DNA from 2 places in the Streptomyces sp. NPDC090022 genome. Region 1 is predicted to be linked to the other one. Evidence: riboswitches for the same ligand, from Rfam matches in the RefSeq annotation. Region 1 holds a riboswitch; the other holds the start of a gene.
The links. Region 1 has a riboswitch for ZMP and ZTP ahead of ACIPXB_RS16790 (bifunctional 5,10-methylenetetrahydrofolate dehydrogenase/5,10-methenyltetrahydrofolate cyclohydrolase). Riboswitches for the same ligand answer to the same signal wherever they lie in the genome.
Positions count from the first base shown of each region.

Region 2: another riboswitch for ZMP and ZTP. It lies ahead of glyA (serine hydroxymethyltransferase); the one in region 1 lies ahead of ACIPXB_RS16790 (bifunctional 5,10-methylenetetrahydrofolate dehydrogenase/5,10-methenyltetrahydrofolate cyclohydrolase).

Region 1 covers NZ_JBIVFN010000007.1:194,567-202,144, reverse strand. Annotated here, with positions in the region: gene ACIPXB_RS16805 (helix-turn-helix domain-containing protein) at 1-239, shown strand, start outside; gene ACIPXB_RS16800 (hypothetical protein) at 225-644, opposite strand; gene ACIPXB_RS16795 (hypothetical protein) at 830-3,187, opposite strand; gene ACIPXB_RS16790 (bifunctional 5,10-methylenetetrahydrofolate dehydrogenase/5,10-methenyltetrahydrofolate cyclohydrolase) at 3,310-4,161, opposite strand; ZMP/ZTP riboswitch at 4,271-4,386, opposite strand; gene ACIPXB_RS16785 (methyltransferase domain-containing protein) at 4,478-5,245, shown strand; gene ACIPXB_RS16780 (RNA polymerase sigma factor) at 5,449-7,026, shown strand; gene ACIPXB_RS16775 (hypothetical protein) at 7,038-7,578, opposite strand, start outside.
Region 2 covers NZ_JBIVFN010000037.1:17,044-24,621, reverse strand. Annotated here, with positions in the region: gene ACIPXB_RS35305 (PLP-dependent aminotransferase family protein) at 1-896, shown strand, start outside; partial or broken gene ACIPXB_RS35300 (hypothetical protein) at 1,130-1,486, opposite strand; gene ACIPXB_RS35295 (hypothetical protein) at 1,601-1,900, shown strand; gene ACIPXB_RS35290 (glutathionylspermidine synthase family protein) at 2,017-3,207, shown strand; gene rocD (ornithine--oxo-acid transaminase) at 3,262-4,449, opposite strand; ZMP/ZTP riboswitch at 4,597-4,687, shown strand; gene glyA (serine hydroxymethyltransferase) at 4,722-6,017, shown strand; gene trpS (tryptophan--tRNA ligase) at 6,256-7,269, shown strand; gene ACIPXB_RS35270 (2'-5' RNA ligase family protein) at 7,397-7,578, shown strand, end outside.

The DNA.
Region 1 (7,578 bases):
AGGTCGCGGCGTACCCGGTCCCGGTCCCGGACCGTCCGGGCGACGCCGAACCGGCCGAACCGGTGCCGTACTTCGCGCTGCCGCTGGTGATCGAGCACGACGGGCAGGTGCTGTCGTTCGTGTCGTCGATCTCCACGTTCAACACGCCGATGGACGTGACCGTCGCCGAGCTGGCCATCGAGACGATGCTCCCGGCCGACCCGGCGACGGTGAAGTACCTGCGCTCACTCGGAGGCTGACGACCGCAGCGCGAGCTGCTGCAGCACGGCGAACATCGCGACGGTGAGGGCCTGCGCCGGGATCCACACCGTCCCGGCGGTGGTCGGCTCGAACCAGGCCACGAGGGCGACCAGACTGGCCACGGCCCAGACGTAGTTGATCTCGACCACGGCCGTGACCGCGCCGCCGGCGGGCCGCTGCCGCGAGGCCAGCCAGCCGACCGCGGCGCCGTACGCGACGAGCAGCAGGCCGAGGTCCAGCAGCAGCCCCTGCCCGATCCCGAGCAGCCGCCCGAGCGGCGCCGAGAAGGCGACGTAGGCGAGCCCGTTGGCGGTGGTGACGACGGAGTCGAGGGCGAGGAACCGCCGCAGCGCGACCTGCGGCCGGTCGGTACGGGCGATGCTGCCGAGCAGGGTTGCGGACATGACGGATCAGCCTCCATCGAGGGTCGGGCGCGGAAGGGGATTCGGGTACCGGCCCCCGGAGGACGAGTGCGCGCCCTCCGGGACCCGATACCCCTACCTTGCCGCCGCCCCGCTACCTGGTCGATTACGTCGGAGGTAATGCCCGTGGGCCGGGGCCGACAGCCACGCGGGGGCGGGCCGTGAGGTCATCCGGGGCCGGGGAGCCACGCGGGCGCGGGGCCGCCCGTCACGTCGAGGCCGCGGCCGAGGAGGTCGTCGGGATCGTCGAGCCTGCCGGACTGCGCCCAGAGCCGGCCCAGGAGACTGCGGGCTCTGGACTGCCCGGCGTCGAGGGCGGCCAGGGCAGTCCGCTCGGCTGCCGCCCGTTCCCCCGAGGCCTCGTAGTCCCAGGCGAGTTCCGCGAGCGCGGGGAGGTGCCCGGCGGCCACCGCCTCCTCGTACAGGTGCCGCGCCTCGTCCCCTCGGCCGCTTCTGCTCAGGATCCCCGCCAGCCAGGTGGCGGCGTGCTGATCGCCCTCGGCGGCCGCCTGTCGCCATACCGCCAGGCCCGCCTCCTCCCCGTGCTCCGCCTCGGCCGTGCCGGCGAGGACCATCAGGGCGTGGAATCTGCCCATGTACGGGAGCGCCGGCAGGTTGACCATGCGCGCCGGGGGCAGTCCGCCCAGGTCGGCCGATTGGCGCAGGATGCGCGTCCCCTCCACCGGGTCCTCGCTCATGACGACGTGCCCCAGCAGGGCCATCGGGAACGAGTCGCCGCTCGCCAGCGCCTCCCAGGCCGCCGCTTCCGCGCCGGCCGCGTCTCCCCGCCGCGCTCGTTCGAGGGTCAGCTCCCCGACCGCGTGAACGTGTCCTGCGGCCATGGCGCGCCGGTACAGCGCCTCCGCCCCGTCCTCGTCACCCGCCCGCATGCGATCGGTCGCGAGGAGCGTGAGCGCCGCCAGGTCACCGCTTTCCGCGGCAGCTCGGGTCAGCCGCTCGATCTCCTCGCTGTCGGACGTGTACCGCGCATCGGCCAGGAGCAGCATGGCCTCCGTGTTTCCGGCCCGAAGCCCTTCGCGGGCGTACCGCTCCGCCCGCTCGTAGTCCTCCGCCTCGTCGTACCAATGGGCCAGGTCGGTCAGAGCGCCGGAGTCACCGTGTTCGTGCGCCGTCGCGATGAGCGCCACGGCCTCGTCCTCGTGGCCCCGCTCCCACCGCAAGCGGGCCATCTCGACCCACCCGCGCGGTTCGCCCTCCTCCCCCGCCCGCCGGAACAGCGCGTCGGCGAGCGCGAACCGGCTCCTGTTCTCGGCGGAACCGCCCAGGGCGAGGAGGTCCGCGGGACCGGCCGCGTGCCCCCGTACGGCGTCCCAGAAGCCCTGGGGTGGGAAGATCCGCGCCCGGGTGAGGCGTCCGTGGTGGTCGAGGAAGTCGGCCAGCCGCCGTACGCCGGGCTCGGCGCCCATGCCCCCGGCTGCCACGACACCGCTGAGCGACCGGACCACACCCCTGATCTCCGTCTCGGCGAAGGCCAGTGCGCGGTCGAACCAGTCGGGCGGGGCGGCGGCCCGCTGGGCCTCGGTCAGGTACGCCGGAGCCGCCGCCTCCAGCAGACCCAGCGGGAGCGCCGCGCCGTAGCCGAGCCGCCGGGCGTCCATGGCCGCCGTCAGGACGGCCCGGCCGTAGCAGGCGGACCCGCCGTCGGCGGACTCGTAGTGCTCGACGAGCTGGGGGGCCGCGGCCAGGGTCTGGGTGATCGCTCCGTCCCGCCCGGTGAGCAGGGCGAGTTCGAGGGAGGGGTCGCGGCCGTCCCCCGCCGCGTCGATCGCCGCACCCGAGAACGTGGCGGGCACGGGGAAGACGTCGGCCTGGGTCAGCAGGGCCCGGACCTGGCGGTGGGGGTCCTCACGCAGCCCCTCCGGGCGTTCGGAGAGCCGCCGCGCGTGTTCGGGCCACATGGTCATCAGGACCACGAAGGGCCGGTCCGTCTCCAGCAGCCGGCGCAGCCGCAGCGCGGCCCGCTCGCCGTCGGGGCCGGTGAGGACGTTCTGCGCCTCGTCCAGCCACAGCACCAGGTGCGGGTCCACCGCATCGGTGGCGAGCGCGTCGAGCAGTTCGAGCAGGCTCTGCCCGCTCTTGGGGAAGGCCAGGTGCCGGTCGCCGCAACACGACCTGACCGCCTCATATCCCGTACGGGACTTGCCCGTGCACGATTCCCCCCGCACCAGCACCACGGAGGGCCGCCCCGCGTCGGCCGCCCGCGTGAGGCAGGCGCGCAGCGCCCGGTCGTGATCGCGGACGACGTACGCGGGCAGGACGAACCGCGCCGGGTCCGCCTCCCGCGCGCCCGCGACCGCCGGGTGGACCCCGAGCCGGCCGGGCGGCCAGTCGGCGACGGGCCGCGGCCGGTCGGACAGCGGGGCCGACCGGTGTGCGGCGGGCCGTACGGCAGGGTCCGGGAGCCCGGAATCGCTCCCGACCGCGCTCCGAGCACCCTGGAGGAGTCCCTGCGCCCTGCGCACGGCGGCGGAGAGGTCCTCCGGCCCGCGTCCCGACTCCCTCATGCGCTCCCCACCGTGCCCGCTCTCCCCGAGCCGCCAGGATGCCGCACCCCCGGGGCACGCGGAAACGCCGACGCCCCCGGGCCGGGACCGGCCGGGGGCGTCGGATCACGTCACATGAGGTGTCAGAGCAGGTCCGACAGGGCGAGGCCCGCCTGGGTGGCGGCGGCCTGGACCGTCTGTTCCAGGAGGACCGCGATGGTCATGGGGCCGACGCCGCCCGGGACCGGGGTGATCAGGGAGGCGCGTTCGGCGGCCGAGGCGAAGTGGACGTCGCCGACGTTGCCCTCGTTGTAGCCGGCGTCCAGGACGACCGCGCCCGGCTTGATGTCCTCGCCGCGGATGAACTCGGCCTTGCCGACGGCGGCGACCAGGACGTCCGCCTGGCGCACGAGGGAGGAGAGGTCCTGGGTGCGGGAGTGGCAGTAGGTGACGGTGGCGTTCTGCTCCAGGAGCAGCATGCCGGCCGGCTTGCCGAGGATCGCGCTGCGGCCGACGACGACCGCGTGCTTGCCGGTGAGGTCGACGTCGTACTCCTCCAGCAGGCGCATGATGCCGCCGGGGGTGCAGGAGACGAAGCCCGGCAGGCCGAAGCCCATCGCGGCGAAGGAGTGCATGGTGACGCCGTCGACGTCCTTGCCCGGGGCGATGGCCTCGAAGGCGGCGCGCTCGTCGATGTGGTGCGGGACCGGGTGCTGGAGCAGGATGCCGCTGATCTCCGGGTCCCCGGAGAGGCCGGTGATCACCGCGACCAGCTCCTCCGTCGTCGTCTCCGCCGGGAGGGCGACGTGGCGGGAGGTGATGCCGGCCTTGGCGCAACGGTTCTGCTTCATCCGTACGTAGGTCACGGACGCCGGGTCCTCGCCGACCAGGACGGTCGCGAGGCAGGGCGCGGTGCCGGTGCGGGCGGTGAGCGCGGCGGCGTAGCGGGCCGTCTGCTCGCTGATGCGGCGGGCGACGGCGGTGCCGTCCATCATGCGGGCGGAAGGGGTGGCGGCGGGGGTGGCCTGAGCGGTCGTCTGGGCAGTCGTCTGGGCAGTCGTCACGGGATCTCCTGAACGTCGCTGCGGATCGCGGTTCGCGGTAGCGGTTCGCCCAGGCGCGCGGCAGTGGACGTCACCCGGGGTTACGCGAGGTACCTCCGAGTACGCCGGGCCGCTCCCCGGTGGTGATCCACCCAAGCGCCAGTCACGGCCCGCTGCCCACTGTAGTCGACGCCGGCCGGCCCGGGCCGGACCCGGCCGCCCGCCTTATCCGGTGGAGAGCTCGCGCCCCAACTGGGACGATCAAGACATGACACCCATTTTCGACCATCTCGTGGCCGAGGCCGAGTCGGTCTCGGTGGACGGCTGGGACTTCTCCTGGCTGGACGGCCGGGCCAGCGAGCAGCGTCCCTCCTGGGGCTACCAGCGCCTCCTGGGCCAGAAGCTCGCCGGCGTGCGCGCGGCCCTGGACATCCAGACCGGCGGGGGCGAGGTCCTCGCCGGTGCGATCGGCGCGGGCGGGCCGCCGCTGATGGCGGCCACCGAGTCCTGGCCCCCGAACGTCGACCGGGCGACCCGGCTGCTGCACCCGCTGGGCGCGGTCGTCGTCGCGGACACCGACGAGCCGCCGCTGCCCTTCGGCGACGCGGCCTTCGACCTGGTCACCAGCCGCCATCCGGTGACCATCTGGTGGGAGGAGATCGCCCGGGTCCTCAAGCCCGGCGGCACCTACTTCTCGCAGCAGGTCGGGCCGGCGAGCGTCTTCGAGCTCGTCGAGTACTTCCTGGGCCCGCAGCCCGAGGAGGTCCGGCGGGCCCGGCACCCCGACGACGCGGCCGCCGACGCCGCCCGGGCCGGCCTGGAGGTGGTGGACCTGCGCTCGGAACGGCTGCGGACGGAGTTCGGCGACATCGGGGCCGTGATCTATTTCCTGCGGAAGGTGATCTGGATGGTTCCGGGCTTCACGGTCGGCCACTACCGGGACCGGCTGCGGGAGCTGCACGAACAGATCGAACGGCAGGGTCCGTTCGTCGCGCACACCGCCCGCTTCCTCATCGAGGCCCGTAAAACGGGATGATGGAGGAGACTGGACATCGGTTGCGTCTCGACAGCGTGGCGCAGGTCACTCAATTCAGTGCGTAACGAATCGACTCGGGCATGCGATGAACCGACAGGTGTCTTCGCGCGCCGCCGGAATACCGACCCCGTCGGGCCTGTTTCCGCTGGGACGCGCGATGATGTCCCGCCCGCCATTTATCTGTTCGCAACGAGAGGCTCCTTGTGTCGCTCAGCCCGTCCCGTACGTTCCCTCCGGAGATCGCCGAATCCGAGGCCCTGGTCGCTCTTGTCGAGCGCGGCCGCGAGCAGGGTCACATCAACGGTGACGACGTGCGCCAGGCCTTCGAGGCCGGTCGCATCCCGGTGGACCAGTGGAAGCGGGTCCTGCGCAGCCTGAACCAGGTCCTGGACGAGGAGGGCGTGGCGCTGCACGTCAGCGCCGCCCCGGCCACGAAGACCGCCGCCAAGAAGCCCCGCAAGGCGGCGGCCCCGGCTCGTACGGTGACCAAGAAGGCGGCGGCCGCGCCGCGCCCCATCGGCGCGCGCAAGACCGCGGCCGCGGTGCCCGCCACCGCTGCCGCGATATCCGCTCCTGCCCCCTCGACCGCCGCGGCCACCGAGGACGAGACGGCCGCCGTCGCCGAGCCCAAGAAGCGGACGGTCAAGAAGACCGCCGCGAAGAAGACCGCCACCAAGAAGACGGCGGCGAAGAAGACCAGCGCCAAGGACGACGCCGAAGCCGGTGAGAACCCGGAGCTCGAGGGCGACGACCTGTTCGAGGACCTCGCCGACGAGCCGGAGGAGGACACCGCCAAGGCCGGCACCCAGGGCTTCGTGCTGTCCGACGAGGACGACGACGACGCTCCGGCCCAGACCGTCATGGTCGCCGGCGCCACCGCCGACCCGGTCAAGGACTACCTCAAGCTCATCGGCAAGGTGCCGCTGCTCAACGCCGAGCAGGAGGTCGAGCTCGCCAAGCGCATCGAGGCGGGCCTGTTCTCCGAGTACAAGCTCGAGGAGGAGGACGACCACAAGCCGGCCTACCGCCGCGAGCTGGAGATCCTGGTCGAGGACGGCCGGCGCGCCAAGAACCACCTGCTGGAGGCCAACCTCCGGCTCGTGGTCTCGCTCGCCAAGCGCTACACGGGCCGCGGCATGCTCTTCCTGGACCTGATCCAGGAGGGCAACGTCGGCCTGATCCGCGCCGTGGAGAAGTTCGACTACACCAAGGGCTTCAAGTTCTCCACGTACGCGACCTGGTGGATCCGGCAGGCGATCACGCGTGCCATGGCCGACCAGTCGCGCACGATCCGTATCCCCGTCCACATGGTCGAGATCATCAACAAGCTCGCCCGTGTGCAGCGCCAGATGCTCCAGGACCTCGGCCGGGAGCCCACTCCGGAGGAGCTGGGCAAGGAGCTCGACATGACCCCGGAGAAGGTCATCGAGGTCCAGAAGTACGGCCGTGAGCCGATCTCCCTGCACACCCCCCTGGGTGAGGAGGGCGACAGCGAGTTCGGTGACCTCATCGAGGACTCCGAGGCGGTCGTCCCGGCGGACGCGGTCTCCTTCACCTTCCTCCAGGAGCAGCTCCAGTCGATCCTGGGCACGCTCTCCGAGCGCGAGGCGGGTGTCGTGTCCATGCGGTACGGCCTGAACGACGGCCAGCCGAAGACCCTGGACGAGATCGGCCGCGTGTACGGCGTCACGCGTGAGCGGATCCGGCAGATCGAGTCCAAGACCATGTCGAAGCTGCGCCACCCGTCGCGTTCGCAGGTCCTGCGCGACTACCTCGACTGAGAGGTACGCGGTCAGGCCAGGCGGAACACCGGGCCCACCGGTGTGAACGGCAGGGAGGCACCCTGCGGGATCAGGAAGGCGTGCTCGCGCCTGATCCGCAGGGTGTCGCACCACCCGTCCGTGATCACCAGGACCGGAGCTCCGGGCGGGAAGTCCTCCGCCCGCTGGAGCAGGTCGATGCCCGGCTGCAGCTCGGTGCCGCCACGACCCCGCACCCGTACCCGGCCGGCGATCTCGGTCGGCGGCAGATAGCCCGCGTCGTACGGCGCCGCGTCGCAGAACACGACGCGGGCGGCCGGTACGTCGCGGGCTTCCGCGTACGAGGCGATGGCGCCCAGGGCCTTGCCCAGCAGGGCCCGGTCCATCGAACCGGAGGTGTCGAGCACCACGCCGAAGGTGCAGCGCGCCACCTCCTCCGGCGGGAAGTACCGGCCCGCGCGCGGGATGTCCGGGGTGGCGGCCTGCCGGCGCGCCGGCCGCCCGTAGGTCCGTACCGGCTCGGGCCGGGGGACGTACTCGTCGAACCAGCGCGCCAGCTTCGCGTCCCACGGC
Region 2 (7,578 bases), on a different contig from region 1:
GCGTGGCGGCGGACCCGGAGCGGATCGTGCTGACGTCCGGGTTCGCGCACGGGCTGATGCTGGTCGGGCGGATGCTGAGGGCGCGGCGGGTGCGGGAGCTGGCGGTGGAGGCGTACGCGGTCCACGTGCACCGCCGGCTGCTGGCGCAGGTGGGGCTGCGGACGGTGCCGGTCGGACTCGACGCGGCGGGCGCGCGGACGCAGGACCTGGCGGGGATGCCGGCGGGCGCGGTGCTGCTGACGCCGGCGCACCAGTTCCCGACGGGCGTCGCGCTGACGCCGGAGCGGCGGGCGGCGGCGGTGGACTGGGCGCGGACGTCGGGGGGCGTGATCCTGGAGGACGACTACGACGGGGAGTTCCGCTACGACCGGCAGCCGGTGGGCGCGCTGCAGGGTCTGGACCCGGACCGGGTGCTGTACCTCGGTACGGCGAGCAAGTCCCTGGCGCCGGGGCTGCGGATGGGGTGGATGGTGGTGCCGCCGGGGCTGCTGGACGCGGTCATGGCGGCCAAGGGGCGGGCGGACTGGACGTCGAGCGCCCTGGACCAGCTGACGCTGGCCGAGTTCTTGCGGTCGGGGGCGTACGACCGGCACGTGCGGAGCATGCGGCTGCGGTACCGGCGGCGCCGCGACCAGCTGGTCGCGGCCCTGGAGGGCCGGGTCCGGGTGTCGGGCATCGCGGCCGGGCTGCACGCGGTCCTCGACCTGCCGCCGGGTACGGAGCGGTCGGTGGTGCAGTCGGCGGCGTGGCACGACCTGGCGCTGGAGGGCCTGTCGCTGTTCCGCCACCCGGACGCCGAGCTGCCGGCGCGGGATGCGGTGGTGGTGGGGTACGCGACGCCGCCGGACAGCGCCTGGACCCCGACGCTGGCCGCCCTGACGGCCACCCTTCCGTAGGCCCGCCTGGCGACTCAGGCCGGGGCCACCTGGCCCCGGTCCCCGCGCCTCAAACGCCCAGGGTGCCCGGCGGCGGTGGATTCAGCCTGCGCGGCGTTTTGAGCGCACCGGGCGCGCAGCGCGCGGGTGGGGTCTGGGGCGGAGCCCCGGTTTCGGGAAGGGGCGGGGTGGGGGAGGAGCCCCGCGCAGCGGCTCGACCCCGTCAACGCGGCGCCGCGGTCGAGCAGCAGGAACCCCGAGGACAGCCCCAGCAGCGCCAGGCCCAGGCACAGGACGCCCACCGCCCCCCACTCGGCCGCCGACAGCCGTACCCGCAGCAGCCGCGCCGCGACCACTGCCGTCACCGCGAGGCTGCCCGCCAGCGCCGCGCTCACCGCGTAGATCGGGATCGACCGCAGCGCCACGATCTGGAGCACGAACCCGACCCCGTCGAGCACCAGACCGAGCAGATACCGCCACTGCCGTGCCGCGCGCCACAGCAGTCCGGGGTCCACCCCGGACCCGGTCCCCGGCTCCGCCGCCCGTGTCGCCACCGCCTGCAGTACGGACGCCGTACCGGAGCAGACCGCCGCACCGAGCGCGCAGATCATCCCAAGCAGCACAAAAGGACTCCAGGGGAAGGCCGGGGCGGGCGGCCGGATTCCATCCCTCCCCTCCACGCCTCTAGTCTGTCCGGCAGCACGCCACAAGGGGGAGCCTCGGACATGGACAGCAGCAGTACCACCAGCAAACGCCGCATGCGCTCCGGCACGGTCGCCCTCGGCGGCATGGGCCTGCTCGCCGCCAGCCTCGTCGCCTGCGGCAGCAGCAACGAGCCGGACCGGCGCTGCGCCGACCGCGTCACGCTCGACCAGTACTCCATGAAGGAGTGCAAGAAGGGCGGCCGCGGCTCGCACTACTACGGCGGCTACGTCAGCGCCGGCAAGGTCACCGGCGGCAGTTTTGACAAGGACGCCGTCAAGCGCGGCGGCCTCGGCGGCGGCTCGTCCTCCTCCGGCGGCTGAGGCCTGGGGGGAGGTCAGGGGCGGGACGGGCCCGGGCCCACGGGCCACGGGCCCATGCCAGGCGCCGGCGGCGGTATCCGCCGCGGCACGAGTACGGACGGATCGGCATCGGCATCATGCAGCGGCACACCATCGAACCGCGCCCCGACTGGCAGCGGACCGTCGAGGAGCAGGGGCTCATCTACCCCCTCACCCGTTACCCCGACGACTCCCTGCGCCCGTACTGGGACGAGAGCGCGTACTACTCCTTCACGCTGCCCGAGGTCGAGGCGCTGGAGGAGGTCGTGGAGGAGCTGCACGCGATGTGCCTGGCCGCGGCCGAGCACATCGTCTCTCAGGACCGGTTCGCCGACCTCGGGATCACCGACCCCCGTCTGAAGGAGGTCGTCGCCGAGTCCTGGCGGCGCCGCGCCGAGCAGCCCTCCCTCTACGCCCGCTTCGACCTGCGCTACGACGGCACCGGCCCGGCCAAGATGCTGGAGTACAACGCCGACACGCCCACCTCCCTCGTGGAGGCGGCCAGCCCGCAGTGGTTCTGGATGGAGGAGTGCTTCCCCGGCGCCGACCAGTGGAACTCCCTCCACGAGCGGCTCGTCGACGCCTGGCGCCGCCAGGCCGAGCTGCTGCCGCCCGGCCCGGTGCACTTCGCGCACTCCGAGGCCGACGAGCTCGGCGAGGACCTGATGACGGTCGCGTACCTCCAGGAGACCGCCGAGCAGGCCGGTCTGGAGACCGAGGCGCTGGCCGTCGAGAAGATCGGCTGGGACCGGCTGTCCGGCCGCTTCGTCGACGAGCGGCTCCGGTTCATCCGCAGCTGCTTCAAGCTCTACCCGTGGGAGTGGCTGGCCACGGACGAGTTCGGCCCCCAGGTCCTCGACACCATCGACCAGGGCGGCGGCACCGGCACCACCTGCTGGATCGAGCCCGCCTGGAAGATGCTGCTGTCCAACAAGGCGCTGCTGGCGATCCTCTGGGAGCTCTTCCCGGACCACCCGAACCTGCTGCCCGCCTACCTCGACGGGCCGCGCGAACTCGCCACCACCACCGGGTACGTCGCCAAGCCCCTCCTGGGCCGCGAGGGCGCCGGGGTGACCCTGCACGAGGCGGGCGGGGCGCCGTACGTGCGCGCCGACGGCGACGGGCCGGTCTGCTTCCAGGGCCTGGCCCCGCTGCCCGACTTCGACGGCAACCGGGTGGTGCTCGGTGCGTGGGTCGTCGAGGACGAGGCGGCGGGGCTCGGCATCCGCGAATCGGCGGGGCCGGTCACGGACGAGTACGCCCGCTTCCTGCCCCACGTCATCCTGTAACCGGCTGCAAGAGGGGCCTTCCGGGGCGTTCCGGCCCGGCTGCCCGGCGTACCGCTACTCCGCCGCCAGGACCGCCCGGAGCTGCTCCAGGCCCCAGTCCAGGTCCTCCTTGGTGATCACCAGTGGCGGCGCGATGCGGATGGTGGAGCCGTGGGTGTCCTTCACCAGGACCCCGCGTTCCATCAGCTTCTCGGAGATCTCCCGGCCCGTGCCGTGCGACGGGTCGATGTCCACGCCGGCCCACAGCCCGCGCCCGCGTACGGCCGTCACCGCGCCCCCGCCCACCAGCAGCCCCAGCTCCTGGTGCAGGTGGTCGCCGAGTTCGGCGGCCCGCGCCTGGTACTCGCCGCCGCGCAGCATCGCGATGACCTCCAGGGCGACCGCGCAGGCCAGCGGGTTGCCGCCGAAGGTGGAGCCGTGCTCGCCGGGCCGGAACACACCGAGGACGTCGCGGTCGGCGACGACGGCGGAGACGGGCACCACACCGCCGCCCAGCGCCTTGCCGAGGATGTAGACGTCGGGCACCACGTCCTCGTGGTCGCACGCGAAGGTCCGGCCGGTGCGGCCGAGCCCGGACTGGATCTCGTCGGCCATGAACAGCACGTTCCGCGCGCGCGTCAGCTCGCGTACGCCGCCGAGGTATCCGGCGGGCGGCACCAGGACGCCGGCCTCGCCCTGGATCGGCTCCAGCAGCACGGCCACGGTGTTCGCGGTGACCGCGGCCTCCAGCGCCGTCAGGTCGCCGTACGGGACGATCTCGAACCCGGGGGTGTAGGGACCGTAGTGGTCGCGCGCCTCGTGATCGGTGGAGAAGGAGACGATGGTCGTGGTGCGGCCGTGGAAGTTGTTCGCCGCCACGACGATCTTGGCCTGTCCGTCGGGGACGCCCTTGACCTCGTACCCCCACTTGCGGGCGGTCTTGATGGCCGTCTCGACCGCCTCCGCACCGGTGTTCATCGGCAGCACCATCTCCTTGCCGCACAGCGCGGCCAGCTCCGCGCAGAAGGCGGCGAAGCGGTCGTGGTGGAAGGCGCGGGAGGTCAGCGTGACGCGTTCCAGCTGCGCTCTGGCGGCGTCGATCAGGCGGCGGTTGCCGTGGCCGAAGTTGAGGGCCGAGTAGCCGGCGAGCATGTCGAGGTAGCGCTTGCCCGACACGTCCGTCATCCACGCGCCCTCGGCGGTGGCGACGACGACGGGCAGCGGGTGGTAGTTGTGCGCGCTGTGGGCGTCCGCGGCGCGCATGGCGTCCGCTGTGGTGTGCGTGGTGGTCGACACGGGATCTCCGTTTCGTCGGTCCTGGCCAGTGAGTGACGAGGGTGACGTCACTTCTATCGTCGCTCGGATACCGGACGCGGAAACCTTCCCCGTGACGCGGCCGCTAAGGTGTCCGGTACGCACGGCGACTGGCGTACGGGGAACCAACTCCGGGGGAGTCGTGCGCGCATGTCCGCACACAGGGCCGCTCGCCTGGGCCTCGCGGGGTACGAAACGACATCGACCCCGGAGGAGCCGCCATGAGCGCGTCCCCGTCCTTCCCGTCCACGGCCGCGTCCCCGTCCGCGCGCCATCGCGCGCTCGCCGCCACCGACCCGGCGCTCGCCGGGCTGGTCGCCGCCGAGGAGGCCCTGCAGGCGGAGACCCTGCGGCTGATCCCCAGCGAGAACTACGTCTCGGCGGCCGTGCTGGAGGCCTCCGGCACCGTCCTGCAGAACAAGTACAGCGAGGGCTACCCGGGCCGCCGCTACTACGAGGGCCAGCAGAACATCGACCAGGTCGAGGCCCTCGCCGTCGCCCGCGCGAAGGCCGTCTTCGGCGTCGACCACGCCAACGTCCAGCCCTACTCCGGCTCCCCGGCCAACCTCGCCGTCTACCTGGCCTTCGCGAAGCCCGGCGACACGGTGATGGGCATGGCCCTGCCGATGGGCGGCCACCTCACGCACGGCTGGGGCGTCTCGGCGACCGGCTCGTGGTTCCGGGGCGTGCAGTACGGCGTCCGCGCCGACACCGGCCTGATCGACTACGACGCGGTGCGCGACCTCGCGCTGGCCGAGCGGCCGAAGCTGATCTTCTGCGGCGGTACGGCGCTGCCGCGCACGATCGACTTCGAGGCCTTCGCCGCGATCGCCGAGGAGGCCGGATCGGTCCTCGTCGCGGACGTCGCGCACATCGCGGGCCTGATCGCGGGCGGCGCGCACCCCTCGCCGGTGCCGCACGTGGACGTGGTCTCCACGACCACGCACAAGACGCTGCGGGGGCCGCGCGGCGCGATGCTGATGTGCCGCGAGGAGCACGCCAAGGCCATCGACAAGGCGGTCTTCCCGGGCCTGCAGGGCGGCCCGCACAACCAGACGACGGCCGGCATCGCGGTGGCGCTGCACGAAGCCGCGCAGCCGTCGTTCGCGGCGTACGCGCACGCGGTCGTCGCCAACGCCGGGGCGCTGGCCGAGGCGCTGCTGGAGCGCGGCTTCGACCTGGTGTCGGGCGGCACCGACAACCACCTGATCCTGATCGACCTGACGGGGAAGGACGTGCCGGGGAAGGTGGCGGCCAAGGCGCTGGACCGGGCGGGCATCGTGGTGAACTACAACACGGTGCCGTTCGACCCGCGCAAGCCCTTCGACCCCTCGGGGATCCGGATCGGCACGCCGTCGCTGACGTCGCGGGGGCTGGGCACCGGCGACATGCCGGTGGTGGCGGACTGGATCGCGCGGGCGGTGGCGGCCACGGGTGACGAGGACGCGCTGGCCGGGATCCGCAAGGAGGTCGCGGCCCTGATGGCCGAGCACCCGGCCCCGGGCCTGCCGGCCTGACCTCCGCCCGGACGCCGGGGGACGGCGTGCGGGGCTCGACCCCCGCACACCATCCCCCGGCGCGGCCGCACGGGTGCGCTCGCCGGTCGGTCGCTCGGCCGGGGTGGGATCCGGACGCCGGGCTACCGGGCGGTATGCCGGTGGGTGCCGGGGTCCGGGGTCCGGGGGCGGCGACAAGCTGATCGCTTCCGGCCAGCGCATGCCGAACTCACCCCGGCGTACCTGCGAGAATGGGCCCATGGCCTTCGACCGTCCGCGCGCGCTCTCCGGTATCCAGCCCACCTCGGGTTCGTTCCACCTCGGGAACTACCTCGGTGCCATCCGCCAGTACGTCGCCCTGCAGGAATCCCACGACGCCTTCTACATGGTCGTCGACCTGCACGCGATCACCATGCCCCAGGACCCCGCAGCCCTCCGCGAGAACACCCGGTACTCCGTGGCGCAGCTGCTGGCGGCCGGGCTCGACCCGGAGCGGTGCACGCTCTTCGTCCAGAGCCACGTCCCCGAGCACGCGCAGCTCGGCTGGGTCATGAACTGCATCACCGGTTTCGGTGAGGCCAGCCGGATGACCCAGTTCAAGGACAAGTCCGCCAAGGGCGGCGTCAACAACGCCACCGTCGGCCTCTTCACGTACCCGATCCTCCAGGTCGCCGACATCCTGCTCTACCAGGCGAACGCGGTCCCGGTCGGCGAGGACCAGCGCCAGCACATCGAGCTGACCCGCGACCTGGCCGAGCGCTTCAACCAGCGCTTCGGGCAGACCTTCACCATCCCGGCCGCCCACATCGTCAAGGAGGTCGCGAAGATCTACGACCTCCAGGACCCGATGGCCAAGATGTCGAAGTCGGCCGTCAGTCCCAAGGGCCTGGTCAACCTGCTCGACGAGCCCAAGGTCACCGAGAAGAAGATCAAGAGCGCGGTCACCGACACCGAGGCCGAGATCCGCTTCGACGCCGAGAAGAAGCCCGGCGTGAGCAACCTCCTCACGATCTACTCGACCCTGACCGGCGAGACGATCGCCGAGCTGGAGGAGAAGTACCAGGGCAAGGGGTACGGCGCGCTCAAGACGGACCTCGCCGGCGTCGTCGTCGACTTCGTCACACCCTTCCGCCGCCGTACCCAGGAGTACCTCGACGACCCCGAGACGCTGGACTCGGTGCTGGCCAAGGGCGCGGAGAAGGCCCGTGCCGTGGCCGCCGAGACCCTCGCGCAGACGTACGACCGGCTCGGATTCCTGCCCGCGAAGCACTGAGCGCGCGCCGGGCGGACACCGGCCGGGGCGGACGAGACATGCGCCACTGGCCGACAGGGGGGTGCTGGCCCCACACTGGGGGCTGCGGCACCGCCGCACAGCCGATCCACAGACCGAGGAGACATACGTGGGGACTGGGACCGTAACGCTCGGCGTTTCGATCGCGGTCCCGGAGCCGTACGGCAGCCAGCTCCAGCAGCTGCGCGCCGGCTTCGGGGACGCCGCCGCGTACGGCATCCCCACGCATGTCACCCTGGTCCCGCCCACCGAGGCGGAGACCTGCCGGCTCCCGGCGATCCGGGCCCACCT